DNA from 4 places in the Marinicellulosiphila megalodicopiae genome. Region 1 is predicted to be linked to each of the others. Evidence: predicted binding sites of a transcription regulator. Region 1 holds the regulator's gene; each other region holds the start of a gene.

Region 1 (8,329 bases):
CGTTTTCTCATCCTGGCGGTTCTTTGGGTAAAAAACTACTATTAAAAGTCAGCCAAATTATGGCCACCGGCGATCAAATCCCTAAAGTATGCTTAGGGGATAGCTTTACTGACGCATTGTTAGAAATGAGCGCAAAAGGCAAAGGTATGACCTGTGTAGTTGATGCTCAGGATCAACTTGTTGGTATTTATACAGATGGCGATTTAAGACGCTCAATTGCACAAAATATATCATTTCACGAATCGTTAATTGATGAAGTAATGCACGCTGCGCCAAGTACAATATCCATGGAAACTTTAGCCGCTCAAGCTTTATTTCAAATGGAAGAAAAAAGTATAACTAGCTTAATTTGTGTCGATTCAGATCAAAACATTGCTGGAATTATACATTTACACGATTTAATAAGAGCGGGGGTTGCGTGATAACAAAGTCTCAATTTTCAAAACTTTTTATTTATGGCATCATTATTTGTATCAGCTACACATTAATTGTATTTAATTTTAAACAATCAAATATCAATGATACTGATTTAATTCCTAAAAATAGCGCAAGTGACATTAAATTGAGTGCAATCAACATATATCAGACACAATATGATGAAATAGGGGTAAAAAAAATCGACATCAAAGCTGAAGTATTTACTCAATATAATTCAAACAAACAAGAATTTTCAAACCCTCAGTTTTATTTTTTCTCAAAACAACATAACCAAAAAAGCCAGTCCTCTGTTTTAAATTGGGTCATTACTTCAGATCAAGCACAAATCAACCAACCAAATATTATTGAAGTGATTGGAAACGTAGAAGGTAATCGAACAATTGGTTCTGAAATTTCTTTTAATACTGATTGGTTAAATTATGATGTCATCAATAATACTGCATCTAGTGATGCGGACATTATTATTTGGCAACAAGATAATACAACTGAAGCGACAGGGTTCGATGTTAGTTTGATTTCAAATAAAATCGATATCCAACTTCATAATAACGTAAGATTTAATGTTTTAGAAGGCGACAACTCATTATGACTTTTAAAAATAAAAAACACTTCTGTTCACTACTTAGATCATTTTTTTTAATTGTGTCTTTTTTAGTAATCAGCCCGGTAATTTTTGCGCAAACATTCCAAATTCTTGCAAAATCAACAAGCATCCGCGAATTAGAAAATGAGCTTTTAACCATTCATTTAAAAGCAGTAGCAAGCAATGCGGAAATTAAAATAATTGGAGATATTTTAGAAGATCACCGCGATCTAGAAACCAGCACCACTCAATTTTTGGATGTAAAAGGCAGCCCTGCTCAGATTGAATTAACCAATGAAAAACAACAACGCATCGTTGTTACTGCTGATCACATTACCTATGAAGTCATCACAGGGCTCATTATTGCTCAAACCCATGCCAAAATCACTTTTGGCACCAACTACACTAAAGGTCATAAAATCACCTATGCACTTGATGGATCAACTAGGGAATGTTCAAGTGACCTGTCCAAGCCCGATAGTTTTTGTGAAACGGTTTATGATTCACAAGAGATAGTGCAATGAGTACACGTACTTTAATCGCTAAAAATTTAGCAAAGACCTATTCCAAACGCCCGGTTGTTATTGATGTGTCTATTGAAGTTGAACAAGGGCAAGTTGTCGGTTTACTAGGTCCCAATGGTGCGGGGAAAACTACATGTTTTTATATGATAGTAGGTTTGGTGAATCAGGATAAAGGTCAAATTTTCATCAATAATATAGACATCAGTCAACAACCAATGCATATTCGAGCTCAAAAAGGGCTAGGGTACTTACCTCAAGAAGCATGCGTTTTTAGAAAATTATCAGTTGAAGATAATATTTTAGCTATACTTCAAACAAGAAAGAATTTTAGTAAAACTGAACAAAAACAAAAGCTTGAATCATTATTGAATGAGTTTAATATTCAACATATACGTAAATCGCTTGGCATGGCATTGTCCGGCGGAGAAAGAAGACGGGTTGAAATTGCTCGTGCATTAGCGATGGATCCTGCATTTATTTTACTTGATGAACCCTTTGCAGGTGTCGATCCTATTTCTGTAAACGATATTAAAGATATCGTCAAACAATTAAGCAACAAAGGCATCGGTGTGTTAATTACTGATCATAATGTGCGAGAAACGCTTGATATCTGTGAAAAAGCGTATATTGTCGGTAATGGTCACATTATTGCTAGTGGCGATGCAAACAGCGTTTTGCAAAACCAATTAGTTAAAGATATTTATTTAGGCGAACAGTTTACGTTGTAATCAGAGTAATTATAATAAAATATGAAAACTTCACTTCAATTAAAAATGGGCCAGCATCTTACGATGACTCCCCAGCTTCAACAAGCCATCCGTTTATTACAACTTTCCACGCTCGATTTGCAACAAGAGATCCAACAAGTACTTGAATCCAATCCAATGCTTGAAGTAAATGACGAAGAGCCTTCTGCAAATAACAATGAACAAGATCAAAATTCACAAAAAAGTGCTGAAAATGAAATATCCGAACCCAATAAAATAGAAGAAACAGATTCACAATGGGAAGAAAATATCCCTGACGAATTAGCGGTTGATACTTCATGGGACGATATTTATCCAAATCTACCCACAAATATGTCAGCACCTTCTGGTGACGATATTAATTTTGATAGCTTTCGAAGTGAAACTGAGGATTTACAAGATCACTTATTTTGGCAATTAAACTTAACCCCGATGAATACTCGTGATCGAATCATTGCTGAATCGATAATTGAATCCTGTGGAAATGACGGATATTTAAAATCCACAATTGAAGAAATTTTCTCAGGCCTTTCAAATGAATTAAATGAAGAAGGTATGAATGAAGAACAAATGCTTGAATTAGATGAACTAGAAGCCGTTCTTCATAGGGTGCAACAATTCGATCCACCTGGTGTGTGCGCCATAGATTTAAGTGACTGCCTAACAATTCAACTAAAGCAACTGCCTCTTCAAACAGAATATTTAGAACAAGCGAAATTGATTGTTAAAGACTTCCTTCCTCAATTAGGTTCTCGTGATTATCAAAACATCTTACGTAAAACAAAATTTAAAGATACTGAGTTGCAATCTATTTTAGTACTCATACAATCGCTTAACCCTCGCCCAGGGGACAGTATTTCCGAAGACCAAGCCCAATATGTTGTTCCAGATGTATTTGTTCGTAAAGATATCGAAAACAATAAATGGCTAGTAGAATTAAATCCAGATATCGCGCCAAAATTACACATTAATAGTGGGTATGCTGAGTTAATCAAACGTAATGATGCTTCAAGTGATAATGATTATTTAAAAACAAATTTAAGTGATGCCAAGTGGTTTATTAAATCTTTACATAGCAGAAATGAAACGTTACTTAAAGTAGCAACAAAAATTGTTGAACATCAACGTGGATTTCTAGATTATGGCGAAGAAGCTATGAAACCATTGGTATTGCATGATATCGCACTTGATGTCGACATGCATGAATCCACCATTTCAAGGGTTACTACTCAAAAATACATGCACACCCCAAGAGGTATTTTTGAATTGAAATATTTCTTCTCTAGCCATGTTTCCACTGCAAATGGCGGAGAGTGCAGTTCAACGGCGATTCGAGCAATGATTAAAAAAATAATCAGCGAAGAAAACACAAAAAAACCTTATAGTGATAGCAAATTAGCAACATTATTAGATCAGCAGGGAATTAAAGTTGCACGAAGAACCATTGCAAAGTATCGTGAAGCGATGCATATTCCACCTTCAAATGAACGAAAAAGTTTAATGTAACGGATTGAGTTAGTGACTGTATTATGATTCAACTTAAAAATATATTAACGGCCGAAAGAACCTACATCATGGATCTTGGCTCAAGTAAAAAACGCGCAATTCAAAGTATTAGTCATGAAATTGCTAAAAATTGCACACAATTAAATGAAAATCATATCTTTGATCATTTAATTGCAAGAGAAAAACTTGGAAGCACTGGATTTGGAATGGGTGTTGCCATGCCACATTGCCGCTTAGATAACTGTGACAAAGTGATCGGAAGTTTTTTTAAACTTTCTGATCCTGTTGACTTTGATGCACTTGATAGCCAAAAAGTCGATTTGATTTTTGTATTACTTGTTCCAACTGAAGCCGCTAATGAACACCTTCAAACCTTGGCAGCAATTGCAGAAAAATTCAGCCAAGCCGATTTTTTAAGCGCTTTAAGAGACTGCAATGATTCTTCAAAAATTTTTGAACTATTAAGTAATTAATTATTATGAAATTAATCATTTTAAGTGGTCGTTCAGGTTCAGGTAAAAGTACAGCATTACAAGCATTAGAAGATGCTAAGTTCCACTGTATCGATAATTTTCCAGTTTCCATGCTGTTGGATTTACCTAAAAATTTACAAGAAAATGACGACATTCAAAATCTTGCATTGTGTATCGATGCGCGTAATAGCGCAAAGTCATTAAAAAAATTCGCTCATACTTATAATGAATTATCTCAAGACATCGATACTGACTTAATTTTCTTAGATGCCGATCCTCAGACATTATTTAAACGATTCAGCACAAATCGTCGACGCCACCCCTTAACAAATGACAATACCTCCTTATCTGAAGCCATTGAAATTGAAAAATACATACTCAAACCGCTTGAAGATTTTTCTCAATTAAAAATCGACACATCAAAGTTAAGTGAACAACAACTCAGAACAGTGATACGTGACAGGGTTATTAAACACGAACAATCTCACCTTTCTCTGCAATTTATCTCATTTGGGTTTAAACACGGGGCTCCCACCGACGCTGATTTTGTATTTGATGTACGCTGTTTACCTAATCCTTATTGGAATCCCGATCTTAGAAGTTATACAGGACAACACCAGCCTATCATTGACTTTTTATCGGAACAGCCAGAAGTAAGTCAGATGTATGTTGATATTTTTAGCTTCATTGAAAAATGGATACCTCAATTTGAACAAAATAATCGATCTTATTTAACAGTTGCGATAGGATGTACAGGCGGCCAACACCGTTCTGTATATTTAGCAGAAAAATTAACTAAGGGCATGCAAACTAAACATGTAAATGTTCAAGTTCGCCACAGGGAATTAGGACATTAATTTTGATTGAAGCAAAAATAGAAGTCATCAACAAACTTGGATTACACGCCCGTGCAGCGGCCAAGTTGGTCGGAGTAGCAAATCAATTTAGCTCAAACATCCTTCTAGATAAAGCAGGCAAAACCGCTAATGCAAAATCTATCATGACTGTAATGATGCTAGGTGCAGCTAAAGGCACTATTTTGGATGTGAGTGCTGAAGGAAAAGACGAACAAGCTGCAATAGATGCCATAAAAACCATATTTAATAATTATTTTGATGAAGGTGAATAACCCAGCGTTATTTCCATATTCATAGATTCTTTTTCTTTCTCTTTATTCTGCTCTTACAAATCGCTACACTTACGCGTTTTTTGCCCACTACACTTCAATTATGCCATCTCATTTTGAACAATCGCAATTAGAACAATACTCTTTACTTCTAAATCAATCGATTCTCGAAGAAAATTTTGCTGCTTTCAAACAATTAACCGAACAAGAGCTTAATCCTTCAAATTTAGCTTATATAATTGAATCCAACCCAAGTAATCAAAGAATTGCCATATGGGAAAATTTAACAGAATCGATTCAATATGAAATCATTCCTTATTTAAATGATGAATTACAGGCATCATTTTTAAAAAACCTTTCCCCCGAAAAGATCAAAACCGCCACGCAAGATTTAGAGCGCGATGATTTAGCCGACATACTTCAACAGTTACCGGATCGTATTTCGGATCAAGTACTTGGAGTAATGACCCCTAAAGATCGAAAAGATATGGAAGTATTACTTTCATACGATGAAGATTGCGCAGGCGGTTTGATGAACACAAACTTCATCAGTGTAAGAGCAAATATCACCCTAGAAGTGGTTTTACGTTTTTTACGTAGGCATTCAGACTTACCCGAACAAATGGATTGTGTATTTGTCACTAGCCGACACGAAAAACTGGTTGGTATTTTACATTTAAGTAAGTTATTAACTCATGAGCCAGATTTAACTGTACGTGAAGTCATGAATTCGGACATAGAAGGGATCAAAGTTAACACCTCTTCAAATGAAGTTGCCCACCTTTTTGAACGTCACGACTATGTTACTGCGCCTGTTGTATCCAATGATGGTACTTTAGTTGGCTGGATTACAGTGGATGACGTGTTAGATGTTATTCGCGAACAAGCCGATCATACTGTTTTATCTTTTGCGGGCTTAGATGAAGAAGAAGATACATTTTCACCTGCTTTTAAAAGCTCGCAGAGACGCGCTCTTTGGTTAGGTATCAACCTTTTAACTGCACTATTTGCTTCTGCCTGTGCGTTTTTATTCGAAGCTACCCTTGATGAAATTGTTGCCCTAGCAGTATTGATGAATCTCACTCCTTCTATGGGTGGCATAGCAGGTACTCAAACACTAACGATTGTCATTCGTGGTTTAGCATTGGGGCACATTTCAAAAAACAATATTCGCTGGTTACTTGGCCGCGAATTAATTGTTGGATTTAACAATGGTTTATTATGGGCAAGTGTAATTGGTATTGCCGTATATTTTTGGAAAGCGTCCATTGGATTATCCATTATTATTGGCGTTGCCATTTGGATAAATTTGATTATTGCGGTCATTACAGGCACCCTTCTACCCATTTATCTTAAAAAGAAAGGCATAGACCCTGCATTATCAGGTGGCGTAATTTTAACGACCATTACTGATGTAGTTGGAACTTTTATTTTTTTAGGCTTAGCAAGTATTGTCTTGTTGAGTTAATTACAGTTAGGCTATTTTATGAGTGATTTTGAATATTTAGATGATGATGAAGAAGAAATCATCAGCAAAACCCAAATTAAAAAAGAAGCACAATTGCTTCAAGATTTGGGTATCCGTTTAATGGAAGTTAAAGAAGGTTATTGGAAAAATTTTCCACTTTCTGATCGACTTCTGACCGCATTAGAAGAAAGTAAACGCATTCCAAGTCATGAGGCAAAACGTCGCCATGCTCAATTTGTTGGTCGATTAATGCGATCTGCCGATATTGCCGAAATTGAAAAACAACTAGATTTATTAGATTCCAGCAGTACGGTATTTCAACAAGTATCCTCTGAAGTTGAAAGGTGGCGAGAATTATTATTAACTCAACCAGACTCCTTAACTGATTTTATTACTGAATTTCAACCTCAAGACATACAATCATTACGTCAATTGATTCGCGCTACACTAAAAGAGCAAGAAAAGAATGATAAAGAAAAACAAAAAGCAGATTTACAGCAACGTAAACCACAATTTATAGTCAAATCTCGTAAAACTTTGTACAAATCTTTGAAGCAAATTATCAGCTCTAAATAACTATTTGTCTGGAATTGTGATGGTTTGTAATATTTTTGCTAAACTTAAATGCAAACGTGTATATAAATAACAAAAATAAGGCAAATAAGGGAGTTTTTATGTCAGACCACAAGTTAAGTGCATCCATTACACCAAAACGCTCGATGGAAATGCTTTCGCAACGAGAGGTGTTACTTCTTAAAAAAACAGGAGAAGGCAGTTTATATGAAATTTTTCGATCTTGTTCATTGGCGATCTTAAATGTCGGCTCTGAATGCGACGATGCGAAAATTTTACTGGCACAATATGAAGACTTTGATATTGAAATCAAACAAGAAGATCGCGGATTAAAATTACAATTAACCAACGCCCCCTCCTCGGCTTTTGTTGATGGTCAAATGATCGCATCTACTCGAGAAATGTTATTTAGCTGTTTACGTGATTTGGTTTTTACTCAAGCTAAATTACAAATGAATCCGCTCCCCTTAGAACAAAGTGATGATATTACAAATTATGTTTTTCACCTTTTACGAAATGCAAATGCTTTAAAAGCAGGTCGATTGCCTAATATCGTTGTTTGCTGGGGCGGTCACTCCATTGTCAGAGAAGAATATGAATACACTAAGGCCGTTGGTCATGAGCTTGGTTTACGCGGATTAAATATTTGTACAGGTTGTGGACCTGGAGTCATGAAAGGCCCAATGAAAGGGGCCACTATTTCTCATGCAAAACAACGAATTTATAATGCACGTTATATTGGATTAACTGAGCCGGGGATTATTGCAGCAGAAGCACCCAACCCAATTGTTAATGAATTAGTAATCATGCCAGATATCGAAAAGCGCCTAGAAGCTTTTGTACGCCTTGGGCATGGAATATTGATTTTTCCTGGCGGTGCAGGCACCGCTGA
Region 2 (8,329 bases), 2.1 Mb from region 1:
AATATTTCATTATTTTCAATATTTAAAATAACAATTGAACCTGATTGCGCATGTAATTTTGTTGTGGCTTTTTTTAATTCTTTATAAGCAATATATTGAAGTTGCAAATCAATAGTTAATTGAATGTCTTCACCCGCTTGTGCTTCTTCAATCATTTTTACATCACGAATGGCATCGCCTTTTCGAGTTTTTAAAATGCTTTTCGAACCATCGTGTCCTGATAAATGTGTTTCATATTCAAGTTCTAATCCTTCTTGCCCGTGATCATTAATATCCGTAAATCCAATTAATTGAGAAATAATTTCCCCCGCTGGATAAAAACGTTTGAATTCATTTACACTGTAAACACCTGAAAATTTTTGGGACATTAACAAATCTGCATCCGCAGGCGCTAATTGTCTTGCGATGTAAATAAAATGCTTTTTGGGATCGTATCTATTTTTCAAAACACTTAATGGCACACCTGATAACTTGGAAATAGCAGGCAAATCTTCTAGTTTTAATTCTCGAGGATCCGCCCAAATAGTGGTAACTGGAGTACTAACGGCTAATGGTTCGCCATTTCTGTCAACAATATTGCCACGAGCTACTTTAAATTCTTCGACTCGTTCGAACCGCTGCAATCCTTGCTCAATGTAAAATTCTTTATTTAATACTTGTAAATCTAACGCACGGGCAAGCATGACACCTAAAAGCAATGCCAAAACAATTAATACAAAATAAAAACGCCATACGTAAATTTTATTCATTCACTCAATCGTCTCAATCATATGGATTTGTTGTTTAGTAGGCACTTGCATCTTAAACTTTTCTATTGCTAAATTTTCTAACAATGAAGGTGATAGCAATGTACTTTTTTCTAACAAATACTGCGTTTGGATGACTAACTCTTCTCTATATTCTTTTTTTAAAACTTGTAAGGATGCAAATGCATTTCGAGTTGAATGAGTGGCTTTAATGACCAGTATTGCGCTCATTAAAACCAATGCCGTTAACACCACAACGGCTATCAACTTATGTGTAAACATTTAAAGTTTTACGGCAGCTCGCATCACTGCACTTCTTGAACGAGGGTTAATATCTATTTCATGAGCCGTCGGCTTAATTGCTTTACCCTGCATTTTCATAGTTTGATTTAGATCTTGGTCAAATACTGGCAAACCACGGGGTAATTCATCCCCTTTACACTGTCTTTTTATAAAACGTTTTACAATTCGGTCTTCAAGAGAGTGAAAACTGATCACCACCAAACGTCCACCTGGTTTTAACACATCTAAAACATCTGCTAACGCTTGCTCTAAATCATCCAGTTCTTGATTGATTTTGATACGGATTGCTTGAAAAATTCGAGTGGCTGGATTTTTACCTTTTTGCCATTTTGGATGCGCTTTTGCTACGACATCTGCCAATTCTTTTGTACGTGTAAAGGGTGAGGTTTCACGATGTTCACAAATGGCTTTTGCAATGCGTCTTGAAAATTTCTCTTCACCATAATCGAAAAACGTATGCATCATTGTGTTTTCATCGGTTTCATTCACCCATTGTGCGGCACTGATACCTGATGAAGTATCCATACGCATATCTAATGGACCATCATTCATAAAGCTAAATCCGCGATCCGCTTCATCTAACTGTGGTGATGACACCCCCAAATCCATCAAAATTGCATCAACTTGACCTAACAAACCTTCATCTGTCGCAATTTGCTTTAGTTGAGCAAAAGAGTCTTTAACAATTTTAAAGCGTCCGTCATTTGCCGCTAATTCGTTTGCGGTTTCAATTGCTCGATCGTCTTTATCAATACCAATCAATCTGCTTTTGGGATTTGCCGTTTGTAATATCAACTTCGAATGCCCGCCTCGACCAAATGTACAATCGATATAAACGGCTTCATGTGTATCTTTTGCCACTCCCATTGCATCCACCGCTTCATTTAAAAGCACGGTTACATGTTTGTATTCAAAAGAAGTATCTTGTGTACTCATATTTTGATCTGCACTCATATCTTTATTTGCCTAATCGCATCGGACATTTCTGGAATCACTTGGGATTGCATATATTCATTCCAGTTTTCTTCATTCCACAACTCAAACTTATTACCCTGCCCTGTTAAGATCATCTTTTTATCTAGCTGACCGGTTTGACGAAGATAGGGGGAAACTAACAATCTTGAAGCGCTGTCAAGCTTGATACTTTCTGCACACCCCAATACTGTTCGCTCTAGTTTACGCATATCTTCAGTTGCATTGGGCGCATCTAATATCGCATCTTCAATTTGCTCAAAAACAGGTTCAGGGTAAATAAGTAGACATCTGCCAGCAGGGTCAACTGTCATTACTAATTGCCCATCACAGCAGTCATTGATAGTATCTCGGTACTTTGTAGGCAGCGCAAAGCGGCCCTTTGAATCCAAATTCAAAGGCGTGGTTCCGCGTAATCGTAATCTGATCGCTGAATCGGCCATTCGCTACTCTACAAAAAATGAATTGGTTATAAAAAATGGGAGAAAAATACACTTTTCCCCACTTTTACCCACAATGATACACTATAGAAACACTTCGTTACATTTGCAAGTAAGCAATGGGCGTAACTGTACGCAAATCACGAGCAGTGCCCAGTTACACTGGGGGACTTTTACAATTTATTTAAGGAAAAATGAGGAAAACAAAGGCTTAAAACAGCCAAGTTAATGTAGCGCATTAAGTTTAAGATTTTTTTTGAATATGGAGTGTTATAAAAGCGGGGTTTTGAAATAAGAAACGCGACCCAGAAAAAGCCGCGTTGTATTTGGATCATCTACAGCATTTTTTAAATAGCGTCAGTACCTGTTTCACCGGTTCTAATACGGATCACCTGCTCTAATGAAGTAACGAAAATTTTCCCATCACCAATCTTTCCGGTATTAGCAGCCTTAACAATTACATCAATAATTGCATCAGCACGCTCATCATCAACGGCTACTTCAATTTTTACTTTTGGTAAAAAATCAACTACGTACTCAGCACCACGGTATAGCTCAGTATGTCCTTTTTGACGACCAAAACCTTTAACTTCAGTAACAGTTACGCCATAAACGCCTTCTGCAGAAATGGCTTCACGAACCTCATCCAATTTGAATGGTTTAATAATTGCGGTAATTAATTTCATAGATTGTTCTCAGTTTGAAAATGATTTTAAAAATTCAGTATTTTATGCGAGCTTACACCCGCTTAGTGCTAAGAATCACTTAACACAAATTTACAATTGGCAGTACGATAACTTAGTTATCCCAATATCGCTACACCTTACACTTTGAATTTAAGCAGATTTTAAACAGAATTTATACTCACGCACAAAAAAGGGCGCTAAAAGCACCCTTATTATTAAAAATATGTATCAAATATTACTTACCAGTAAACTCTGGGTAAGCTTCTTGACCACATTCAGCGATATCAGCGCCTTCGTATTCTTCTTCTTCAGTGATGCGAATACCCATTATAGCTTTGATGATGAACCAAACTACTAATGAAGCACCAAACACCCACACGAAGATAGTTAATGCACCGACTAGCTGACCTATAAATGTAGCCTCACCAATTGCTGATGCAATCAATAAACCAAATAAACCAACTGTTCCGTGAACAGAGATTGCACCTACAGGATCATCAATCTTAACTTTATCCAACCCAACGATTGAGAACACAACAATAATACCACCTGCTAAACCAACTAATGTTGCAACCAATGCAGTAGAGGAATCAGGGGAAGCAGTAATTGCAACTAAACCAGCCAACGCACCATTTAAAGCCATTGTTAAATCGGCTTTTTTGAACCATAAACGCGCAACAACTAACGCTCCAATAACACCACCAGAAGCAGCCATTAATGTATTCATAAATACAATTGCAACAGCATTTGAACTAGACATATCACCTAATTTTAAAACCGAACCACCGTTAAAGCCAAACCAACCCATCCATAATATGAACGTACCTAAAGTAGCCATTGGTAAGTTTGCACCAGGAATTGCGTTTACAGAACCGTCTTTGTTGTACTTACCCTTACGAGCACCTAATACCAATACACCCGCTAAAGCAGCAGAAGCACCAGCCATATGCACAATACCAGAACCTGCGAAATCAGCAAAACCTAAATCACCAAGATTAAACAAACCAAAAACATCAGCCCCATTCCAAGTCCACGAACCTTCCATAGGATAGATAAAGCCTGTCATTACAACAGCAAATGCTAAGAAAGCCCATAATTTCATACGTTCTGCAACCGCACCAGATACGATTGACATTGCAGTAGCAACAAACACTACCTGAAAGAAGAAGTCAGAGGCATTTGAATATACAGAATCACCAGAGAAACCCGCCTCTTTTGACTCAGCTAATACCGCAACATTCCATGCAGCAGATTCAATATCACTTTGTGATAACTCAGCAAAAACTTCAGCTGTGACACCTAAGTATTCAGCAGTAATTGTTGCAAGCTCAGGAAGAACTACACCATCATTACCAATCGAACTAATAAAAATATCTCCGCCATACATGATTGCGTAACCACAAATCATATACATACCACAAGAAATCGCGAACAAAGCAACGTTTTTAGTTAAAATTTCCGTTGTGTTTTTTGCACGTACCAAGCCAGCTTCCAGCATTGCAAAACCAGCCGCCATCCACATTACTAATGCACCGCATACCAAAAAGTAAAAGGTATCCATTGCATATTGAAGTTCTAAAATTTGATTTTCCATCATAAAATCCCGTAATAAATATATAGTTAATTAATTAAATCGCGTCGTTACCGGTCTCACCAGTACGGATACGAATGATTTGTTCTAAATTAGTCACGAAGATTTTACCGTCACCAATTTTGCCTGTGTTTGCAGCTTTAGTGATGGCTTCTAAACATTCATCTAATGCCTCATCCGCAACACCCACTTCAACTTTTACTTTTGGTAAAAAATCAACCACATATTCTGCACCACGGTACAATTCAGTGTGACCCTTTTGACGACCGAAACCTTTTACTTCAGTTACGGTAATACCCTGTACACCAATCTCAGACAATGCTTCACGAACGTCGTCTAGTTTGAATGGTTTGATGATTGCTGTTACTAATTTCATACTCACCTCATTTGTTGTTTACATCAATTAATCTTGATGCGTTTAATAATCTCAAAGCACTCAAAGCATAAGGTGTGCCAATTGCACTTTTTTATGATAACTCCTTATTTTCAAGGGAATTAATCACAATAAAATAGCGCCTCTTTATTACTTTTGACTGTATTAATGATCAAACAAGTTATTCACTTTTTGCACCTTTTCAAACCATTTTGCGCGTATAAAAATCACCTTATTTATATTTACGCACCATAATTGCACTTCAAAATTTCAAAAAATCGAACTTGGTGCATCAAAAACATACGCCCAACATAGGTGCACCACAAAAGTAACTGGAGATAATCTTTTGTTTTGATTAAACAATAACTCAGCATCTGGTAGCATACGGCCTTGTTAAATGATCAGAGAACAGCATGTCTATACCCTCCAATTCTGAAGAACGTTTTGATTTTATTGCAGACCTTGTTATCCGTATAAAAGGGAACGCACAACCAAGTGAAATTGATGCCTATATAACTGGTAGCATCTGCGCTGGCCTACGCCCAGGTAAAATTGATATAAAAGAAGCTTTCAAACACATCGAGCCTGAAATTCTTCTAGATGATGAAACCAGCCAAATATTTGTTGATTTTGCACAATTTATTGAAAATCAGCTCAGCGAAGAAGGTTTCTCATATGAGCCTTTAATTGCAAATGAAGATTATGAATCCCCAGAGCGCTTAGACTCCCTTTGCAATTGGTGCTCAAATTTCATTAGTGGGTTTGGCCTAACTTACAGCCGCTTAAATCCTAAGCATACTGATGAAGATTTAAGTGAAGACATTCGCGATGCACTTGATGATCTTGCAAACATCGCACAAATCGACACAGAAGAAGACATCAGCGCAGAGGAGTTTGAAGAAGACTTCACTGCATTGGTGGAACACCTTCGACTAGTTTCTATCCATCTATTCTTAGAATTAAATGAACCTGCAAAAAAAGAGAATAAAAACGCTTTAGATGATGGCTTACCGGTTCATTAATTCTAATTAACTTTCACTGCAAGTTTCAATGGTAAATAAATTATGATCGACAACAATACATTCAAAACGCGTCGCCAAGCATTAATTCAATTACTGCCCGAAAACTGCGTTGCAATTATAGCTGGTGCAACCGAGCAAACACGAAACAACGATGTTGAGTTTCCATTTCGTCAAACCAGTGATTTTTATTATCTAACAGGCTTTGAAGAACCCGATGCTTTTTTAGTGCTTTGCCCAAAACGCAGTGATGGCGAAACAATTTTATTTGTTCGTCCAAAAGACAAAAACATGGAAATATGGAACGGCTACCGAGCTGGGCCCGAAGGCGCGATTCAAGATTATCTTGCAGATGAGGCATTTGAAGTTGAGCAAATTGATGAAATCGTTCCTAACCTAATGTTTGACTGCCGTTCAGTTTATGCCTCTTTTGGACAAAACCCTGATTTTGACCAACATATAATGCATTGGGTTAACCAGGTCAAAAGCCATGCCCGCAAGGGAGTAAGTGCCCCAACTCAATTTAACGACATTTCAAATTTAATTCACGAAATGCGTTTAATCAAGAGCGACGCTGAAATTGAACAACTGCGAAAAGCCGCTCAAATCAGTGCACAGGCACATCACATAGCCATGCAACAATGCAATGATGGGGTCATGGAATATCAACTGGACGCCCACATTAATTTTCATAGTAAAATGAATGGAAGCAAACGCGAAGCCTATTCAAGTATTGTGGGCTCAGGCAACAATGCCTGTATTTTGCATTATGTCAGTAACGACCAACCCATCAAAAACGGCGACTTAGTGTTAATTGACGCGGGTTGCGAATACAACTATTACGCAGCAGACATTACTCGAACCTTCCCTGCAAATGGTAAATTTTCAAAAGAACAAGCCACTTTATATCAATTAGTTTTAGATGCACAAAGCGCTGCATTAGCCGAAGTAAAACCAGGAAACTTATATAATGCGCCACACCAAGCGGCGGTAAAAATACTGACACATGGGTTAGTGGATTTAGGATTATTAACTGGTGACGTAAATAAGCTGGTTGAAGACGAAGCCTATAAAACTTACTACATGCACAACACAGGACACTGGTTAGGCATGGACGTGCATGATGCTGGACGATATAAAATTGATGGTAAGTGGCGTGAATTTAAACCTGGAATGGTCATTACAATTGAGCCTGGTCTTTATGTTGCGCTTGATAACGAACAAGCTCCAATTGAGTATCGCGGAATTGGCATTCGAATTGAAGACGATATTGTGATTACTGAGACTGGATATGATGTTTTGAGTAAAGATTGTGTGAAAGAGATTAAAGATGTTGAGGCTATGTGTCAGTCGTAAACCGACACCGCAAATGTGATCATCAAATACCTCCCGTAAGGGCGGATTCCATATCCAGCCTGACGAACATAAAAGATATTAGTTAGGGCAAAAATCGATTTTGCCCTAATGGATTGAAAACCAACCAAACAATGCAAAAAAATCGGAATAAATCCCGACCCAACATTATTTAATTATTCATAACCATTTGGATTATTACTTTGCCAATTCCACGCATCGGCCATCATATCGGTTAATGTTTTTTCAGCTTTCCAATTTAACTCAGACTCTGCAAAATCAGTTTGCGCATAACAACAAGCAATATCCCCTGCTCGTCTATTGGTTATTTGGTAAGGCACTTTTTGCCCAGTGACGGACTCAAAAGCATTAACCATTTCCAGTACAGATATTCCCGAGCCTGTGCCCAAATTATATTCGACGCAACCAATATTTTGAGTCAGTTTATCCAACGCTTTTAAATGGCCTTTGGCTAAATCCACCACATGAATGTAATCACGCACGCCGCTTCCATCAGGGGTGTCGTAATCATCACCAAACACACTTAAAAATTCACGTTTACCCACAGCAACCTGAGTAATAAACGGCATTAAATTATTAGGAATATCGTTAGGATCTTCACCAATCAAGCCTGAATGATGTGCACCGACTGGGTTAAAGTAACGCAAAATGGCAATATTCCATTCATGATCGGATTGATATAAATCACGCAGAATATTTTCAACCATCAACTTTGATGCACCATAAGGATTGGTGGTACTTAATGGAAAAGACTCAGTAATAGGCACGGTTGCTGGGTCACCATAAACCGTTGCAGACGAGCTAAAAACAAAGTTTTTGCAGTTA
Region 3 (8,329 bases), 1.4 Mb from region 1:
TAAACGCTGTTAAACCATTTGTGCCGCCAAATCCTAATTCACCTAAACGGAATCCTTGCATTAAAGCAAACGTCATCGCTTGAGTAATAATAGAAAGGTACACACCTGAAACTCGAGATTTAAAAGCGAAATAACCAAACAAGTACGCTAATAATCCTGGTGCTAATACCACCATTAATAACGCAAACCAAAAGTTATCAAAGCCATACCAAAACCATGGCAATTCACTTATTCCCATTGCGATCATAAATTCAGGAATGACTTCTCCGGTAGCCTCGATGGTCACGCCGTATTGTCTCACTAAGTACATGCCCATTGCGTAACCGCCTAATGCGAAAAACGCGCCGTGACCTAAACTTAATATACCGCAATATCCCCAAACTAAATCAAGAGCGACTGCTAAAATAGCGTAACAAAAATATTTTCCTAGTAAGTTAATTGTATAATTACTCACATGAAAAAAACTGTCTTCTGCAAATAGCAAATTTAAAATTGGAATGACACACATTATTGCAGCTAACGTCATTATCATACGACGGCTTGCTGCATCGTTTATTGATGGAAAAAATATAGATTTTAAAGCTTGCATAAATTACCCCTCCACCGAACGACCTTTCAAGGCGAATAAACCTCGAGGTCTTTTTTGAATAAACATAATGATAAAAACCAAAATAATAATTTTTGCTAATACAGCACCTGCAAATGGTTCAATAAACTTATTGGCTACACCTAAACTCATTGCAGCTACAAACGTACCCCATAAATTACCGACACCACCAAATACCACGACCATAAACGAGTCAATAATATATGCCTGTCCCATATCTGGACCTACGTTAGTTATGGTACTTAATGCCACCCCAGCAATTCCTGCAATACCCGAACCTAGACCAAATGTCATTGCATCAACCCAGTTTGAACGAATCCCCATTGAACGCGCCATTTTACGATTTTGTGTAACAGCTCGCATTTGTAAACCAAAGAATGTACGTTTTAATATAATGAGCAAACCTATAAATACCATTAAGGCAAAAATAATGATGTATAAACGGTTAAACGTGAAAGATAATGCATCGTTAATTTCGATAGAACCACTCATCCAGTCTGGAGTAATAACAGGCATGTTTAACGCTGAAAAAATACTACGTACGGCTTGTTGTAAAAACAAGCTTACGCCAAATGTAGCTAATAATGTTTCTAAAGGCCGGCCATATAAAAATTGAATAATGCCTCGCTCTATAATCACACCAATGAGTCCACTGACTAAAAATGCAGTTGGAATAGCAACGACAATACTTAATGCAATATGATCAGGCATTAATAACTGCACCACATACGTTGTGTATGCGCCAATCATAATCATTTCGCCGTGAGCCATATTGATTACTCCCATCACGCCAAACGTGATAGCAAGACCGATGGCACTTAATAATAAAACCGAACCCGCACTTAAACCAAAAAATACGTTTTCGGTGAATTTTAAGTATTTCAATTTATCTTCAATTTTTAATAAAGCCTTGGTTGCAAACTTTATATTTTCTGAACTTTGAGTTTCACTATCTTTTATTTCAGTTAACTTAATTCTTGCAGCTTCATGCAATGATTCACTTAAAACTTTATATGCCACATTTCTTTCAGTTTCGTTTTCACTTTCTACATGAATCAAAGCAATATTTAATTCAATAAGCGCTTTTACTTTTCTGTTTTGTTCGATTTTTTGCGCTTTAATTAATATATCTAATAACAAAGGATCAGGAGATTTCAACATTGAATCAATTGCGGTTAAACGCACATCTGCTTCTTTTGATAAGATATTCAATGCCGCTAAGTGCAATTTTATTTGGCCACGTAATGCATTATTTGTGGTGATTTTTTTATAAGAACGCTTTGATAAATCATCAATAACCTCACCTTCTAATAAAGTGGTGAATGTCACTGATTTTTCATCTAATTGGTAATAACCAATTTGGTTTGTTTTTTTAATATAATAAACGGTAGATTCAGTTAATCCTTCAAATAATGCTCTAACACGCTCATCTTCGATAACCGCTAATTCATCTATTGCCGCGGCCTTTACATCGAAATCTTTGTCTAATAATTTTTGTGTAATTTCATCAAACTGATCAGCAAACGTAACTTGGCTAACAGCCAATAACATCATACATGCAATTTGACAGCTTCTTGTTAACCCATTTCTTAAAAATGTGATCATAGAAAACAACCTTAACTCTTTAACTTCTTGTAAAAAATAAGGCAGCTTAAAGCTGCCTTGTATATTTTTCTTTTTTTATTTCTTAATAATTTTGACCAGAACATACACCTGTTGAGATGTTGTAATTACCACATGAAATTGGTGCAGTCCAATCCGCAACTAACTTAGCCGATTCTTTTAAATGATCTGTCCAAGCATCACCAATTACGCCACCTTTAGTTGCCCAAACAATATCGAATTGGCCATCTGCAGTGATTTCACCAATTAATACTGGCTTAGTTAAATGGTGGTTTGTATTCATAACTGCATAACCGCCGGTTAAGTTAGGCACTGTGATTCCATACATTGCTGCACGAACTGTATCCACATCAGTTGTGCCTGCTTTTTCAACTGCTTCTGCCCACATTTTAAAACCGATATAAGTTGCTTCCATTGGATCATTGGTTACACGATCTTCATCACCTGTGAACTCAACCCATGCATCAATGAATTCGTCATTGATATCACTTTCAGCGCTCATGAAATAGTTCCATGCTGCTAAGTGTCCTACTAATGGAGTGGTATCAAAACCAGATAATTCTTCTTCACCAACTGAGAAAGCAACAACAGGAATGTCTTCAGCAGAAATACCTTGGTTACCTAATTCTTTATAGAAAGGAACGTTTGCATCACCATTAATAGTAGAAACTACGGCTGCTTTTTTACCAGCTGAACCGAATTTTTTAACGTCAGATACAATTGTCTGCCAATCTGAGTGTCCAAAAGGTGTGTAGTTGATCATGATGTCAGCATCAGAAACACCTTTAGATTTTAAGTAAGCTTCCAAGATTTTGTTTGTTGTACGTGGGTAAACATAATCTGTACCTGCAAGCACCCAACGTTTCACACCGACTTCATTCATTAAGTAATCAACAGCTGGAATCGCTTGTTGGTTTGGCGCAGCACCTGTATAGAAAACGTTTTTAGAAGACTCTTCGCCTTCGTACTGTACTGGGTAAAATAATAAACCGTTTAATTCTTCAATTACTGGTAATACTGACTTACGAGAAACTGAAGTCCAACATCCAAAAATAACATCCACATCTGCTTTTTCCATTAACTCACGAGTTTTTTCAGCAAACAAAGGCCAGTTAGATGCAGGGTCAACCACAACCGCTTCAAGTTGCTTACCTAACAAACCGCCTTTTTTGTTTTGTTCTTCAATCATCATCAAAACGGTATCTTTTAATGTGGTTTCAGAAATGGCCATGGTGCCAGATAGTGAATGTAGGACACCTACTTTAATAGTATCAGCCGCTTGTGCTACAACACTTACACCTGCAGTTAATGCAATTGCACCACAAAGTGCTGCTTTTTTTATCAATGTTTTCATTGTGATTCTCACCTTTAAGTTTATGAAATAAGAAATTTGTATATTTCCTCGAAGTAGCCTATTACAAATGCTGTGCCAATTTATTTATTTTAAATATTTAAAACAAATATTATTTTAAATCCCCTGTATTTAAAGGGTTTAAAAAACTTTGAAGACTTTAATTTCTTAATTATTTCATTCAAATTTGACGATACTCATTGATCAGTCTTATTTTATCGTGCACCAAAAAAAAACACTTAAAGTAACGATCTAGAAAAAACGCACCAAATCCAGACAAAGTTTTATTTGTCTGGATTGATCTATTCTTTTTGGTGCGATTTGTTTTTAATTATCCCCAATTTCTTACATTGTTAGTAAAAAATATTGTTGTGAAGAATTTGATAATGGGCATAATAGTGTCATGACTATAGCAACTAAAATTATTCAAAATAAATACTGGAAGGCCAGTTTATCGCTTTGCTTAACGCGTAAATTATCTAAATCCGTATTAACAAAATGCCACCATAATGGCCCTTTACGCATACAACGTCCTTTTTATCCAGAATCGGATTTATGCCCACATTTGTACATCCTTCACCCCCCAGGAGGATTTGTTGCAGGGGATGATGTGCAAATTAATGTACATGCACAAAACAATGCACAATGTTTGCTCACCACCCCCGCTGCTGGAAAATTTTATGGTGCAAAAACCTTAGAACAAACTCAACTACAAAAAACCACACTTATCCTTGACGAACAAAGTTGTATTGAATACCTCCCCCAAGAAACCATTGTATTTGATAGCGCAAAAGCCAATAACTTTTGCGATATTCATTTACACAAGTCAGCTACGTTATTTTACTGGGACACCTTTTGTTTAGGTCGACTTAAAAGTGGTGAGCACTTTTCTACAGGTTACATTAATCAAAATGTGCGTATTTTTTGTGATGATCAATTAATTCATATCGAAAGAAATCAACTTAATGCACAAAGTGAATTATTTAAAAGCCCCGCTGGGTTTTCTAACTATCCTGTATTTGGAACATTCTATGCTTACAGCGAAATATTTTTAAATAAAGAAAACTCTGTTTTGATTGAAAATCTTGAAAAGAAATTATTCGAAATTCAAAAAAACGAAGACTTCTATATAGCACTGACACAAAAAAACGGATTATTAATTGCCCGATATTTAGGCAATAATGCCGCACACGCACAAACACTTTTTAAACAGGTCTGGGAAACATTACGCCCCATTGCAAAAAACACCCCTGCCTGTCCACCACGAATTTGGAATACATGAGGACTCCTTTATGGAACTTTCACCTAGAGAAAAAGATAAACTATTAATTTTCACAGCCGCTTTATTAGCAGAACGCCGATTAGCTCGGGGCGTAAAACTTAACTATCCAGAATCTATTGCCTTTATAAGTGCATGGGTAATGGAAGGCGCACGTGATGGCAAAACCGTTGCTCAATTAATGAGTGAAGGTCGTGAAGTGTTAAGTATTGAACAAGTGATGCCTGGTATTTCTGAAATGATTCACGATGTACAAGTCGAAGCAACATTTCCTGACGGTACTAAATTAGTCACCATTCATAATCCCATTGTGTAAATTAAGGAGCGAATCATGATTCCAGGTGAATACAAAATTAAAGATCAGGCCATTGAAATAAATGTCGGTCGTAAAACTTTAACGTTAACTATTGCCAATACGGGTGACCGCCCAATTCAAGTAGGCAGTCATTATCATTTTTATGAAACCAATGCTGCATTAGATTTTGATCGTGAATCCACTAAAGGCTTTCGCTTAAACATTGCAGCAGGCACCGCAGTAAGATTTGAGCCGGGCCAAACTCGTGAAATTGAATTAGTGGAATATGCAGGCACCAAAACCATTTATGGGTTTCGTGGTCTTGTGCAAGGCAAATTAGCTTAAGGGGTACATTATGAAAATTGATCGTAAAAGTTATACAGACATGTTTGGCCCTACCGTTGGTGACAGCGTTAGATTAGGCGACACTGAATTATGGGTACAAGTTGAGAAAGATTTCACTACTTACGGCGACGAAGTTAAATTTGGCGGAGGCAAAGTCATTCGTGATGGTATGGGACAGTCACAATTAGACTCAAAACACACCCCTGACACAGTGATTACTAATGCACTAATCATTGATCATTGGGGTATTGTCAAAGCCGACGTTGCCATAAAAGACGGTCGTATCAGTAAAATTGGTAAAGCTGGCAACCCTGACATTCAAGATAACGTTGATATTATTGTTGGCCCTTGTACAGAAGTAATTGCAGGTGAAGGCAATATTTTAACCGCAGGTGGCGTAGACAGTCATATTCACTATATATGCCCTCAACAAATTGATGAAGCATTAGCCTCTGGTGTGACCACCATGATTGGTGGCGGAACAGGACCTGCGACAGGCACAAATGCAACAACATGCACACCAGGGCCTTGGCATTTAAAAATGATGCTTCAGTCTTGTGATGACTTTCCTATGAACTTTGGTTTTTTGGGTAAAGGCAACGCAAGTTTACCAATGGCATTAGAAGAGCAACTTGACGCTGGCGCCATGGGTTTAAAATTACATGAAGATTGGGGCACCACACCACAATCAATTGATACCTGTTTGAGTGTCGCAGATAAATACGACGTGCAAGTGGCGATTCATACCGACACATTAAATGAGTCCGGGTTTGTAGAAGACACCATTGGTGCATTTAAAGATCGTGTGATTCATACATACCATACTGAAGGCGCAGGTGGTGGACACGCACCGGATATCATTACAGCCTGTGGTTTATCAAATGTCTTACCGTCATCAACCAACCCTACTCGCCCGTACACTATTAATACAGTGGACGAGCATTTAGATATGTTAATGGTGTGCCATCATTTAGATGCCAACATTCCAGAAGATGTGGCATTTGCAGATTCTAGAATACGTAAAGAAACCATTGCATCTGAAGATATACTGCATGATTTAGGGGCTTTTTCGATGATTGCGTCTGATTCTCAAGCAATGGGTCGTGTAGGTGAAGTCGTGATACGTACTTGGCAAACCGCTCATAAAATGAAAGTTCAGCGTGGTCCATTAGAGGGCGACAGTGAATTTAGTGATAACAATCGTGTTAAACGTTACATTGCTAAATACACAATTAACCCTTGTATCACTCATGGTATTTCTCATGAAGTGGGTTCAATCGAAGAAGGCAAGCTTGCAGATTTAGTGTTATGGAAACCTGCATTTTTTGCAACAAAACCGACACTCATTATAAAAGGTGGCGCGATTGCAGTGGCTGCAATGGGCGATCCAAATGCGTCGATTCCTTCACCTCAACCTGTACATTATCGTAAAATGTTTGGCTCATATGGTAAAACACCATCGCAAACTTCTGTGCACTTTGTTTCACAAGCCTCAATTGATTTGGATATTCAAACAAAGTTTGATATCAAACGAAATTTAGTTGCCTGTAAAAATACAAGAAACATCAGCAAACAAGATATGATTCATAATACGTATCAACCAAACATTACGGTTGACCCTGAGACATACGAAGTAAAAGCTGATGGACAGTTATTAACCTGTGAGCCAGCAACAGATTTGCCGTTAGCTCAACGATATTTTTTATTTTGATGTGTAGGTTCGAAATTAATTGTGAAAATATTTTAAAAACGATATTAGTCTCGGAATAAATCCCGAGCTTACAAATTACAAAGGTTATGTATGTCTGTCATTGAAATAACAAAAGTCATTGGTGACCACTGTCATGGTGAAATCCAAGGTGTCATTGAATTAACATTTGATGATCGAAAAAAAGCACGCTTAAAAACACAAACCACTGACGGTACAGACATTGGTTTATTTTTACCTCGCGGGAATGTATTACCTGATGGATTTATTGTAGCGACTGAAGATAATCAGTTTTACAAAATCAAAGCCAAAAAAGAATTAGTCATGCAAGCAACCTGTGATGACTGGTTAACGTTTTCAACCGTGTGTTATCACCTAGGAAATCGTCATTTAACCCTTGAAATACAACCTCTTACGCTTTTATTTCAATCGGATCATGTCTTGGCCGATTTGTGTAAACATTACAATTTAAAAATAGTTGAAGTTGAATTACCGTTTAATCCATTAAACGGTGCTTATGGTGAATTTGGCGGACACTCTCATAACGACGGTTTAGATCATTCTGCAGAACACACATTAGCTAACAAAGTAACCAGTGAGCACAGCCATTAATGAACACTTCGCTATTAAGCTCTTTGCAATTATTTAATTTAATATCGCCAGCATTACCTATTGGTAATTTTGCTTATTCTCAAGGCATTGAATATGCCATTGATGAACAATGGCTAAAAACAGAAGAAGACATTTATAAATGGATTCAATCTGTATTAGTTCATTCTATATCTCACTGGGACTTACCTTGCATTGCACAAATGAAAACAGCCATTGAAAATAATGATGCGCATCTATTAAAAGAAATTAATTTCACATTATTAGCCAGTAGAGAAACCAAAGAACTGTGGACTGAAGACCAGCAAGTAGGCAAAGCATTATTGTTGTTGTTAAAAAATCAAGACATTCAATATGATGCTGATTTTTTAAACAAACCTACTGTGGCACTAGGGTTTGCATTAGCCAGCTCTCATTACAAAATGGATACTCACAGTATTTTAATGGGATATTGCTGGGCGTGGTGTGAAAACCAAGTGGCGGCATCAGGCAAAATAAAACCCCTTGGCCAA
Region 4 (8,329 bases), 2.1 Mb from region 1:
ATTTCATCGTCATGGGAGAATGGATTAATGACCTTGCTCGAATATGAAAGATCATCCCCGCCATATTTATACATTTCTTTATATATAAAAAATGAGTGTAATGCGGAGGAAAAATATAAAAAGCTAATAAGAATAATTGTAAATGTAGGTAGGTTTAAATGTTTAATGGAGTTATTTTTGTATGTGTAGACTCTTAGTGGTTCGCAAAATAAAAATAAAATAATAATAAATGTTATGAAATATGCTGTAGATGTATACATTGGAAGTTCAAGCATTGAGTGAATTCCAATAGGTGTAATAATAGCGAGGCGACCAATTGATTCGATTTTATTGAATGTGAAATTTTTATAAATAATCCAGCTGAAAAATGCAACTATAGGCAGAGTGGCAAATAGGCCACCTTGAACTAACCAAAATAATAACTCATTATGAGGATGTGTAAGATGTGGAGAGATATGGGAGATATATCCAGAATTTAATGAATTTTGAACAAAGCTGCTTGCGAAACTTCCTTCAAATCCTCCGATGCCCCAACCAAAAAAAGGTTTCTCTATAAACATATTTAGTGCATGTGTCCAATCTAGTTCCCTCATCCCAAAGGATTGTAGGGTTTCAATTGATCTTGGGATTGTTTGATTTTCGATTGTGATGAATAACTGTGCTAAACCAAGTATTATTCCAGTAAAAAAACTAAGTGTAATAATGCCTTTTAGTCTTTTTGTTAATCCTAAGTAAATAATAATTAATAATGAGGAAATAATAAAAGAAATAAGCCCTAATCGTGAAAAAGTTAATAATATTGTGCTTGGGCCAATTAGTGTGATTAAAAATAATGGAAAATTAATTAATTTTGAAGTTGAATTTTTGTAAAAATATAATGACAACGAAATACCAATCATAGCAAAAGATGCAAGAATATTTGGTTGTCTAAAAAAACCTATAGGTCTGTTATTGTTGGATGTGAAAAACCAATCAAAATCTAAAGGATAGTAATATTGGAGTAAACCATAAATGCAATTCAACGTTGCTAAAATAATGATAGGGTAAATTAAGATAAAACGATTTAAATTTAATTGCTGTAACGATATTAGGAAAAACAAGCCATATGTAACCCCAGAAATTAAAATAAATCCGCTTTGTTTAAATTCGCTAAATCCAACTAAAATAAATAACCAAAGTAATAGTAGGGCGCCATATATATTGGAGAAATTGTAAAAAAATAGATTTTTTTTAACTGAATACCATATGCCGATAAAAGCTAGAATTGAAAACGGTATCCACGAAATTGCATTATTGGATATGTTTAATCCAACCCCTCCGTTATCTGGTATTATTAGTACTTCACCTAATATTATTGCTGCAAATACAAGTATATAGGTTGATGTCTTGAAAGGGGTTGTTGTCAATTTATTCTCATCCAAAAAAAAGCACCTCTACTGAGGTGCTTTGTTTAAAAGTGTTTATATCTATTGTACGTTTGATCCTGCACCAGCTTTACACTGATCTACAGTCGCAGCAGTTGTACCTGATGGGACGCTTGCGGTGTATGTAACTCTACCACTTGCAACTGCCCCAGTTATAATGCATACGCCGTCGTTATATGAAAAGCTAGGCGTTCCACCCAATGCAAAAGCAGCTGTTTTTGTTATTCCATCTGAAGGTGTTGCCGAAATTGTTGAAATTTCTGAGTTTAAAGTATCACAGCCAGTGCCCGCTTGTACGCATGTTAATACTTTAGTTTCATAGTTAGCTACACCTTTTAATGCTGCAGCGCCATGAGATTCAGCAACATATTCGCTGTATGCTGGGATAGCGAATGCAGCCAAAATACCGATAATCGCAACAACGATCATTAATTCAATTAGTGTGAAACCTTGTTGATTCGTTTTCATAATATACTCTCCACGAGTTAAGTTGATTTAGTCTGCTTTTCTTTCTGTTTAAGTAGCAGAGTTGTAATTCATATTGCATCTGGCGTGCCAACTTTTAAAAGTCACGTTTTTCGGTGGGTTTTGTTCATATTTGATTCATTTGTGATGCAGTCGTGCTGATTAATTGGGTTTAAATGTGACCATTTTTGTCAGGTATGAATGTTTGGTGTCGCTTATGCGTAATTACAAAAGTGAACTACACTGATAAAAATGGTTACACTTGGGTACGCTGCATTGCAATTTTCATTGATTAGTATGGTTTTGATGTCGTTAATCGCTGGGTTAACGGTTATGTTTCATCTGTTTAAGTTTTCTTACAAAACGGTACAGGTGGCGCCTTCTATTTTAACGAGCTTGGGCGTGTTTGGTACGTTTTTGGGTGTGGCGTTAGGTTTGAGCGGATTTGATACGGCTAATATTGAGCAATCGGTTCCCAGTTTAATTGAAGGATTAAAAACAGCTTTTTGGACTTCAATCATCGGGATTTTTGGTGCGATCTCAATTAAAGTGCGGTTTTCTATTGCGCATATTCATCAATCAGATGTGGTCGAACAATCTGAATTAACCCAAATCACACAATTATTAACTGCATGGATGGAAAAAGATAACACTCAAGCGCAACAGGTATTTTTTGATAATACTCATCAGCAATTAGACGCAATCACGCAATCTCTTGGGCAGTACCAAGAAAAAATGGTTGAAGCCACAACTGAGGCATTGATCGATGCGCTTCGTCAAATTATGCATGATTTCAATACGAAAATAGATGAGCAATATGGACAAAATTTTAAAGCATTGCATGATGCAGTCGGTGAGATGCGTATTTGGCAGGCTGAAAACAAAGAGGCGATGCATGATTTAATACAGCATCATAAAAAGTCCGCAGATTTATCCAAACAATCGTTACAAACATTTGAAGATTTGGTCAGCCATTCGCAAGTATTTTCTACAGTGGCCAGTCAAATGGCCGGTGTTATGAGTGAATTGAATCAGCAAAGTGGTAAGTTATCGTCTTATTTAGAGCAATTGGCCAATGTTGTGGTGCAAGCAAGGGAAGGTTTGCCAGATTTAGAGGGTCGAATTGTATCTCTAACCACATCGTTAGAAAAAAACATCACCACACATCAACAGCAAATGAGTCAATTACTGAAACAGACCAGCGAAGATATCGTGCAAACCAGCGAATCTGTGCAGAATCAATTTTTAATGCTGAATGAAAAAACCCTAAATGGCATGTCGCAACATGTCGAAACCTTATTAAATCGAAATACCGAGCAAGTCGAAAAACTCGATGCTGCTCTTGAAAAAGAGCTGACTCAAGCCTTAAGAATCATGGGGTTTCAGCTTTCGAGTTTGTCTGAAAAATTTGTCAGTGACTACACGCCGTTAACGCAAAAATTACAGCTTTTACTCGAATCTACCGATGTGCAAAAAGTGAAGGGAAATCAACATGTCGCCTGATTTGTCACAAACTGAAGACGATAGCTGGAGCAGTTTGTCGGATTTAATGGCCGGGTTAATGATGGTGTTTTTGTTGATTGCCTTGGTGTTTATGGTCAATGTTGAGATTCAGCGTCATCAAATGAAGCAGGTAGCGGTTTTGTATGATCATGTCAGAGAGCAATTATATAACGAGTTAAAAATTGAGTTTGCTGATGATTTGCCTGTATGGGGCGCCATTATTCGAGAGGATTTATCCATTAGTTTTCAGCGTGAATCGTTAATGTTTGCTCATGGTTCAAGCGAGTTAAGTGTTGAGTTTGAACAAATTTTATTGGATTTTTTTCCCAGATATTTGAATATTTTATCTAAATCTGATTATAAGCCGCATATTGAAGAGGTGCGTATTGAGGGGCACACATCAGAAGGTTGGGGGGCTAAATCAAAAGATGAGGCGTATATTTTAAATATGTCGCTTTCGCAATCCCGTACAAAATCCGCTTTGGCATTTGTGCTAGCTTTGGATCAAGTTAAAAGTGAAAAGGCTTGGTTGATTGATAAACTCACTGCAAATGGATTGAGCTCATCTAAACCGATTTATGATAAAAACCACAATATTGATGAAGGGAAATCACGCAGAGTGGAGTTTAAAGTGCGTACCGATGCTGAACATGCAATCGCCACACTGTTGGATACATTAAAATGAAGCTGCCCGATTTTGAAAGTTTTGAACCGTTTAATGATTTACGCGAAAAAATGGGGGCAGAATTATGGACCATGGAAGAGTCCTTTGATGAAAGGTTACATATCTCGTTATATGAAAAATCTGTGTTAGATACGGATTATTTGCTGCTAAATATGAATCAGTTGGCCCGAGACGCGGATTATCGATTACGTTTTAAAAATGCGAACGTGGTGTTGTTGGAGGATTCTATTTTTCATTTAGCGGCGTGTTCCATCGTTGCAAAAAAAGAAGGCGAGCAAAAATTAAGCTGGAAAATAGATAATCAAAAAGTCTGTATCGATTGTTTGCATCAAATGAATTACGAAGGCGTGAATTTGCATAAAACACGAAGGCAAATTCACAATGAAAAAATATCCACTCAATTTAATCTTGAGCAATATTGGAAGAAAAATCCAAACTTTCCTCTTAAATCTCGTAAGATTACAATCTTTTAATACTGTTCTTCTTCATCTTCAATGACATCTAATATTACACCAGCTTTTTCAAACATATCGCGAGATTCTTGTGCTGCATGGTAGCGTTTTTCTGCGACAACCCGTTTGATACCGCAACTTATAATGAGCATTGCGCACACTCGACAAGGCTCCATTTTACAATAAAGTGTCGCATCTTGGAGGGATATTCCGTGCTTAGCTGCTTGGCATATTGCGTTTTGCTCGGCGTGGATAGTGCGCATGCAGTGCATTCTTTCTGTACCATCATCGTCGACTACTTTTTTCATTAAATGGCCAACTTCATCGCAGTGAGATAAACCAGGAGGAGAGCCGACATAACCGGTTGTGACAATTTGTTTGTCTTTTACAATGATGCAACCCGATCGGCCGCGATCGCATGTGGCGCGTTTGCCAATGGTTTGCATTAATTCAATGAAATAAGAATCCCAGGTTGGACGCATAATATACTCTTTAATAAGTGACGGATGTCGCAGTGACGCGAGATTGTAACGTGTTGGATTTGTAGGTTTCAAATTGCACGGGCAGATAATTCCAGCGTTTTGCAAACCATATCAAAACTTTGCTTGAGCCTCTTGTTTGTTCAACAATTAACGTCTCTAAAATGCCTGCTTTTGTAAACAGGGTTTCTTTATCGATGACTTTAAAATTGTATGCTTTGATTTTATCGCCGGCGACTAAATCTAATTTAAATTGGGTTTGGCCTTGTTGTAATAGCTTTTGAATCTGTAAGGGGTAGCTGACTTCATCAAATACTTGGGTGTTTAAGTCTAAAGTGTTTTGTTTGTCTTCAAAGAGCGTAGTGACGGTTTTATTTTGATAATCAAATTGAGCGTTGCGATGTGTTTTTTTCCAAAATGCACGATCGTCTTGTTGAATATAATAAGACTGAATGGTGTTTTCTATTTCAAAGAATTTTGCAAGTTGGTGCACTTCGGCAATTTTGATTTTAGTATCAACACGATAACACCAAAGATTTAACTCGATGTCTTGAGGGTTTGTGCATTGGTCAAGGTTGATAGTGCCATTGGCTTTGGCTTTAACGGGTTTGAAAGTTTGAGCAAATACTTGCATAGAAAACGATTTAAGCTCTACAGAGTCTGACTCGGCAAAGCTTAATGTCGATAAAAAAACGGATAATGCTAAAACAATAAAGCGCATCGATGTGCCTTTGATTAATGTTAAATAGCGTTAATTTAGCTCAAAACCCTCAGGGTTTAAAACTTTATCATCTAAAACGGTTTGGTTGTTGTTCATTTTTAAACGGCCATTTAAAAACCAGTCTATCGCCATTGGATAAATGATATGCTCTTTTTTTAGTACTTTTTTAGCTAATGACTCTTCAGTTTCGCCTGTTTCAATGGCAACTTTTGCTTGAATAATATTTGGCCCACCATCAAGTTCAGCCGTTACAAAATGTACAGTCACACCAGCAAACGTTTCATTTGCTTCAATTGCGCGCTTGTGGGTGTGTAAACCTTGAAATTTTGGCAATAAAGATGGGTGAATATTTAGCATCTTGCCTAAATAATGCTCAGTAAAACCAGCGGTTAAAATTCGCATGAACCCGGCTAAAACAACTAAATGAGGATTGTAAACATCAATTTGGGTTTGTAGGTGGGCATCAAAACTTTCTCTTGAATCAAACGCTTTATGATCCACCACTTGAGTAGGGATGCCTGCTTGTTTAGCTCGCTCCAATCCAAATGCATCGGCTTTGTTACTAATCACGCAGGCAATCTCGCATTTAAGATTACCCTGTGTGACTTGATCAATGATCGCTTGTAAATTAGAGCCGCTGCCTGAAAGTAAAACAACGACTTTAGTTAAAGCAGTTTGACTCATTTCATGTCGACCTGAGCTTCATCGCCATTACGTGCGGCAATGCTGCCCACTACAAACGCTTCTTCGCCTTGAGCGTTTAAGAAATCAACGGCTTGTTGTGCTTGATCGCTTTCAACCGCTAGAACCATACCAACGCCACAGTTAAATGTACGGTACATTTCAGTTTGGTTGATGTTGCCGTTGGTTTGTAACCAGTTAAATACAGCCGGAATTTCCCAAGATGTTGTATCAATAATTGCTTTGCAATCTGATGGTAATACACGAGGGATATTTTCTAAGAAGCCGCCGCCAGTAATGTGGCTTAATGCGTAAACAGGCACTTCTTTGAATAATGCTAATAACGATTTAACGTAAATTTTAGTCGGCGCCATTAATGCGTCTGCTAATACTTTGCCATCTGGAAGGGTTTGTTGTAAATCGGCTTTAGATACTTCGATTACTTTACGCACTAACGAGTAACCGTTTGAGTGAGGACCTGAAGATTTAAGGGCAATTAACGTTTGGCCTGCTTTTACTTTTGTGCCATCAATGATGTCTGCTTTTTCAACAACACCGGTACAAAAACCAGCTACATCGTAGTCATCGCCTTCATACATGCCTGGCATTTCAGCAGTCTCGCCGCCAACTAATGCGCAACCAGATTGAATACAACCTTCAGCAATGCCTTTTACAACATCAGTAGCTACATTAATGTCTAATTTGCCAGTAGCGTAATAATCTAAAAAATACAAAGGCTCAGCACCTGCAACGATTAAATCATTTACACACATAGCCACTAAGTCAATGCCGATTGTGTCGTGTTTTTTTAGATCAATAGCAAGGCGTAGTTTCGTACCAACGCCGTCAGTGCCTGACACTAAAACTGGCTGCTTGTAACCAGCAGGAATTTCACAAAGCGCGCCGAAACCACCAATGCCGCCTAATACTTCTGGGCGAGTGGTGCGTTTTACTGCAGATTTGATGTTTTCAACTAACGCGTTTCCAGCGTCGATATCAACACCAGCGTCTTTGTAGCTTAGAGAGTCAGACATAATGAATACCTAAAGATCGAGGGATAATAAAAGCCGCGCATTGTACCAGAGCAAGAAACAAACAAAAATGAAAAATTGTAAACGAAACGGCTAATTTACTTAATATTTGATGAACTGATATTGCATAAATTGGTCTTGGTCGTCATGTAGGTATTTTAACTCTTAAAAGCAGGCAGACAATGCAGTACAATGCAGCGTTTAAAATCTATGATGCACATGTTATGAAAACACTGTTTAAATTTTTTATTTTGATATTTGTAATATTCCAAGTAAATATCGCTGCAGCCGTGCAACAAGTGGATATTTACACGCAATCTGTACTCATCGAAAAAAATGCCAGTGCGACTCGGGTGAATGAAATTCGTATGCAAGCTTTGCTACAAGCATTACAAGCGGCTACCTTAAAAACTGACATTGAGCGATCTTCAATCATTCAAAGCGGCCTGAAACTGCATAAACAATATATTTTGTCAGAAAAGGTAAGAGCGTCAGATGAAGTGTTCACTTCTGTTATCGGTCAACAAATATCAATGGTTGAGTTAGTGATCGCATTTGATTCTAAAAAAGTGAATCAATTATTGCTTAAAGCTAATCTGTCAACATTAGATGCAAAGCGACCGGAAACCTTAGCTGTAATACTTGTGCAAAATAAAGACGGCACAACCAAAATCATGTCAAGAGATGACTTATATGAAGAGTTAACGGATGGTGTTGCAAGTTCAACTGATGTGATTTCTGCGCAACAGATGCAAGATAGACAGTTTTTGGAAAATAATATTGAAGGCGGATTGCCAGGCGCACAAACTTCAGTAAATGATCAAATGGTGTTTTATCCTCAAATATTACAAACAATGGAGCGTGAAGCGGCAGCTTTAAAATTACCCA

What was found. The regulator sigma-54, encoded in region 1, starts transcription at its own class of promoters, with help from an activator protein. The targets are predictions, from matches to a motif close to TGGCACNNNNNTTGCTNT.
Region 2: a site for sigma-54 is predicted at 5,177-5,194, ahead of glnK (P-II family nitrogen regulator). Genes of this name have one in related genera too.
Region 3: a site for sigma-54 is predicted at 3,645-3,662, ahead of urtA (urea ABC transporter substrate-binding protein). Genes of this name have one in related genera too.
Region 4: a site for sigma-54 is predicted at 1,965-1,982, ahead of TYM08_RS03630 (pilin). Genes of this name have one in related genera too.

The regions. Positions count from the first base shown of each region.
Region 1 covers NZ_AP023087.1:2,975,146-2,983,474, forward strand. Annotated here, with positions in the region: gene TYM08_RS12825 (KpsF/GutQ family sugar-phosphate isomerase) at 1-422, shown strand, start outside; gene lptC (LPS export ABC transporter periplasmic protein LptC) at 419-1,027, shown strand; gene TYM08_RS12835 (LptA/OstA family protein) at 1,024-1,545, shown strand; gene lptB (LPS export ABC transporter ATP-binding protein) at 1,542-2,273, shown strand; gene TYM08_RS12845 (RNA polymerase factor sigma-54) at 2,295-3,797, shown strand; gene ptsN (PTS IIA-like nitrogen regulatory protein PtsN) at 3,821-4,270, shown strand; gene rapZ (RNase adapter RapZ) at 4,276-5,127, shown strand; gene TYM08_RS12860 (HPr family phosphocarrier protein) at 5,130-5,399, shown strand; gene mgtE (magnesium transporter) at 5,500-6,864, shown strand; gene yjgA (ribosome biogenesis factor YjgA) at 6,883-7,440, shown strand; gene ppnN (nucleotide 5'-monophosphate nucleosidase PpnN) at 7,539-8,329, shown strand, end outside.
Region 2 covers NZ_AP023087.1:841,795-850,123, reverse strand. Annotated here, with positions in the region: gene TYM08_RS03520 (peptidoglycan D,D-transpeptidase FtsI family protein) at 1-749, opposite strand, end outside; gene ftsL (cell division protein FtsL) at 750-1,028, opposite strand; gene rsmH (16S rRNA (cytosine(1402)-N(4))-methyltransferase RsmH) at 1,029-2,003, opposite strand; gene mraZ (division/cell wall cluster transcriptional repressor MraZ) at 2,000-2,464, opposite strand; gene TYM08_RS03500 (P-II family nitrogen regulator) at 2,809-3,147, opposite strand; gene TYM08_RS03495 (ammonium transporter) at 3,383-4,741, opposite strand; gene glnK (P-II family nitrogen regulator) at 4,776-5,114, opposite strand; gene TYM08_RS03485 (UPF0149 family protein) at 5,525-6,133, shown strand; gene pepP (Xaa-Pro aminopeptidase) at 6,176-7,486, shown strand; gene galE (UDP-glucose 4-epimerase GalE) at 7,660-8,329, opposite strand, start outside.
Region 3 covers NZ_AP023087.1:1,618,753-1,627,081, reverse strand. Annotated here, with positions in the region: gene urtC (urea ABC transporter permease subunit UrtC) at 1-589, opposite strand, end outside; gene urtB (urea ABC transporter permease subunit UrtB) at 593-2,212, opposite strand; gene urtA (urea ABC transporter substrate-binding protein) at 2,295-3,584, opposite strand; gene TYM08_RS06755 (urease accessory protein UreD) at 3,985-4,863, shown strand; gene TYM08_RS06750 (urease subunit gamma) at 4,874-5,176, shown strand; gene TYM08_RS06745 (urease subunit beta) at 5,192-5,500, shown strand; gene ureC (urease subunit alpha) at 5,511-7,211, shown strand; gene ureE (urease accessory protein UreE) at 7,302-7,820, shown strand; gene TYM08_RS06730 (urease accessory protein UreF) at 7,820-8,329, shown strand, end outside.
Region 4 covers NZ_AP023087.1:874,584-882,912, forward strand. Annotated here, with positions in the region: gene TYM08_RS03625 (PglL family O-oligosaccharyltransferase) at 1-1,421, opposite strand, end outside; gene TYM08_RS03630 (pilin) at 1,467-1,892, opposite strand; gene TYM08_RS03635 (hypothetical protein) at 2,166-3,392, shown strand; gene TYM08_RS03640 (OmpA/MotB family protein) at 3,382-4,077, shown strand; gene TYM08_RS03645 (hypothetical protein) at 4,074-4,550, shown strand; gene TYM08_RS03650 (deoxycytidylate deaminase) at 4,547-5,011, opposite strand; gene TYM08_RS03655 (DUF3108 domain-containing protein) at 5,022-5,729, opposite strand; gene purN (phosphoribosylglycinamide formyltransferase) at 5,760-6,413, opposite strand; gene purM (phosphoribosylformylglycinamidine cyclo-ligase) at 6,410-7,444, opposite strand; gene TYM08_RS03670 (DUF2066 domain-containing protein) at 7,624-8,329, shown strand, end outside.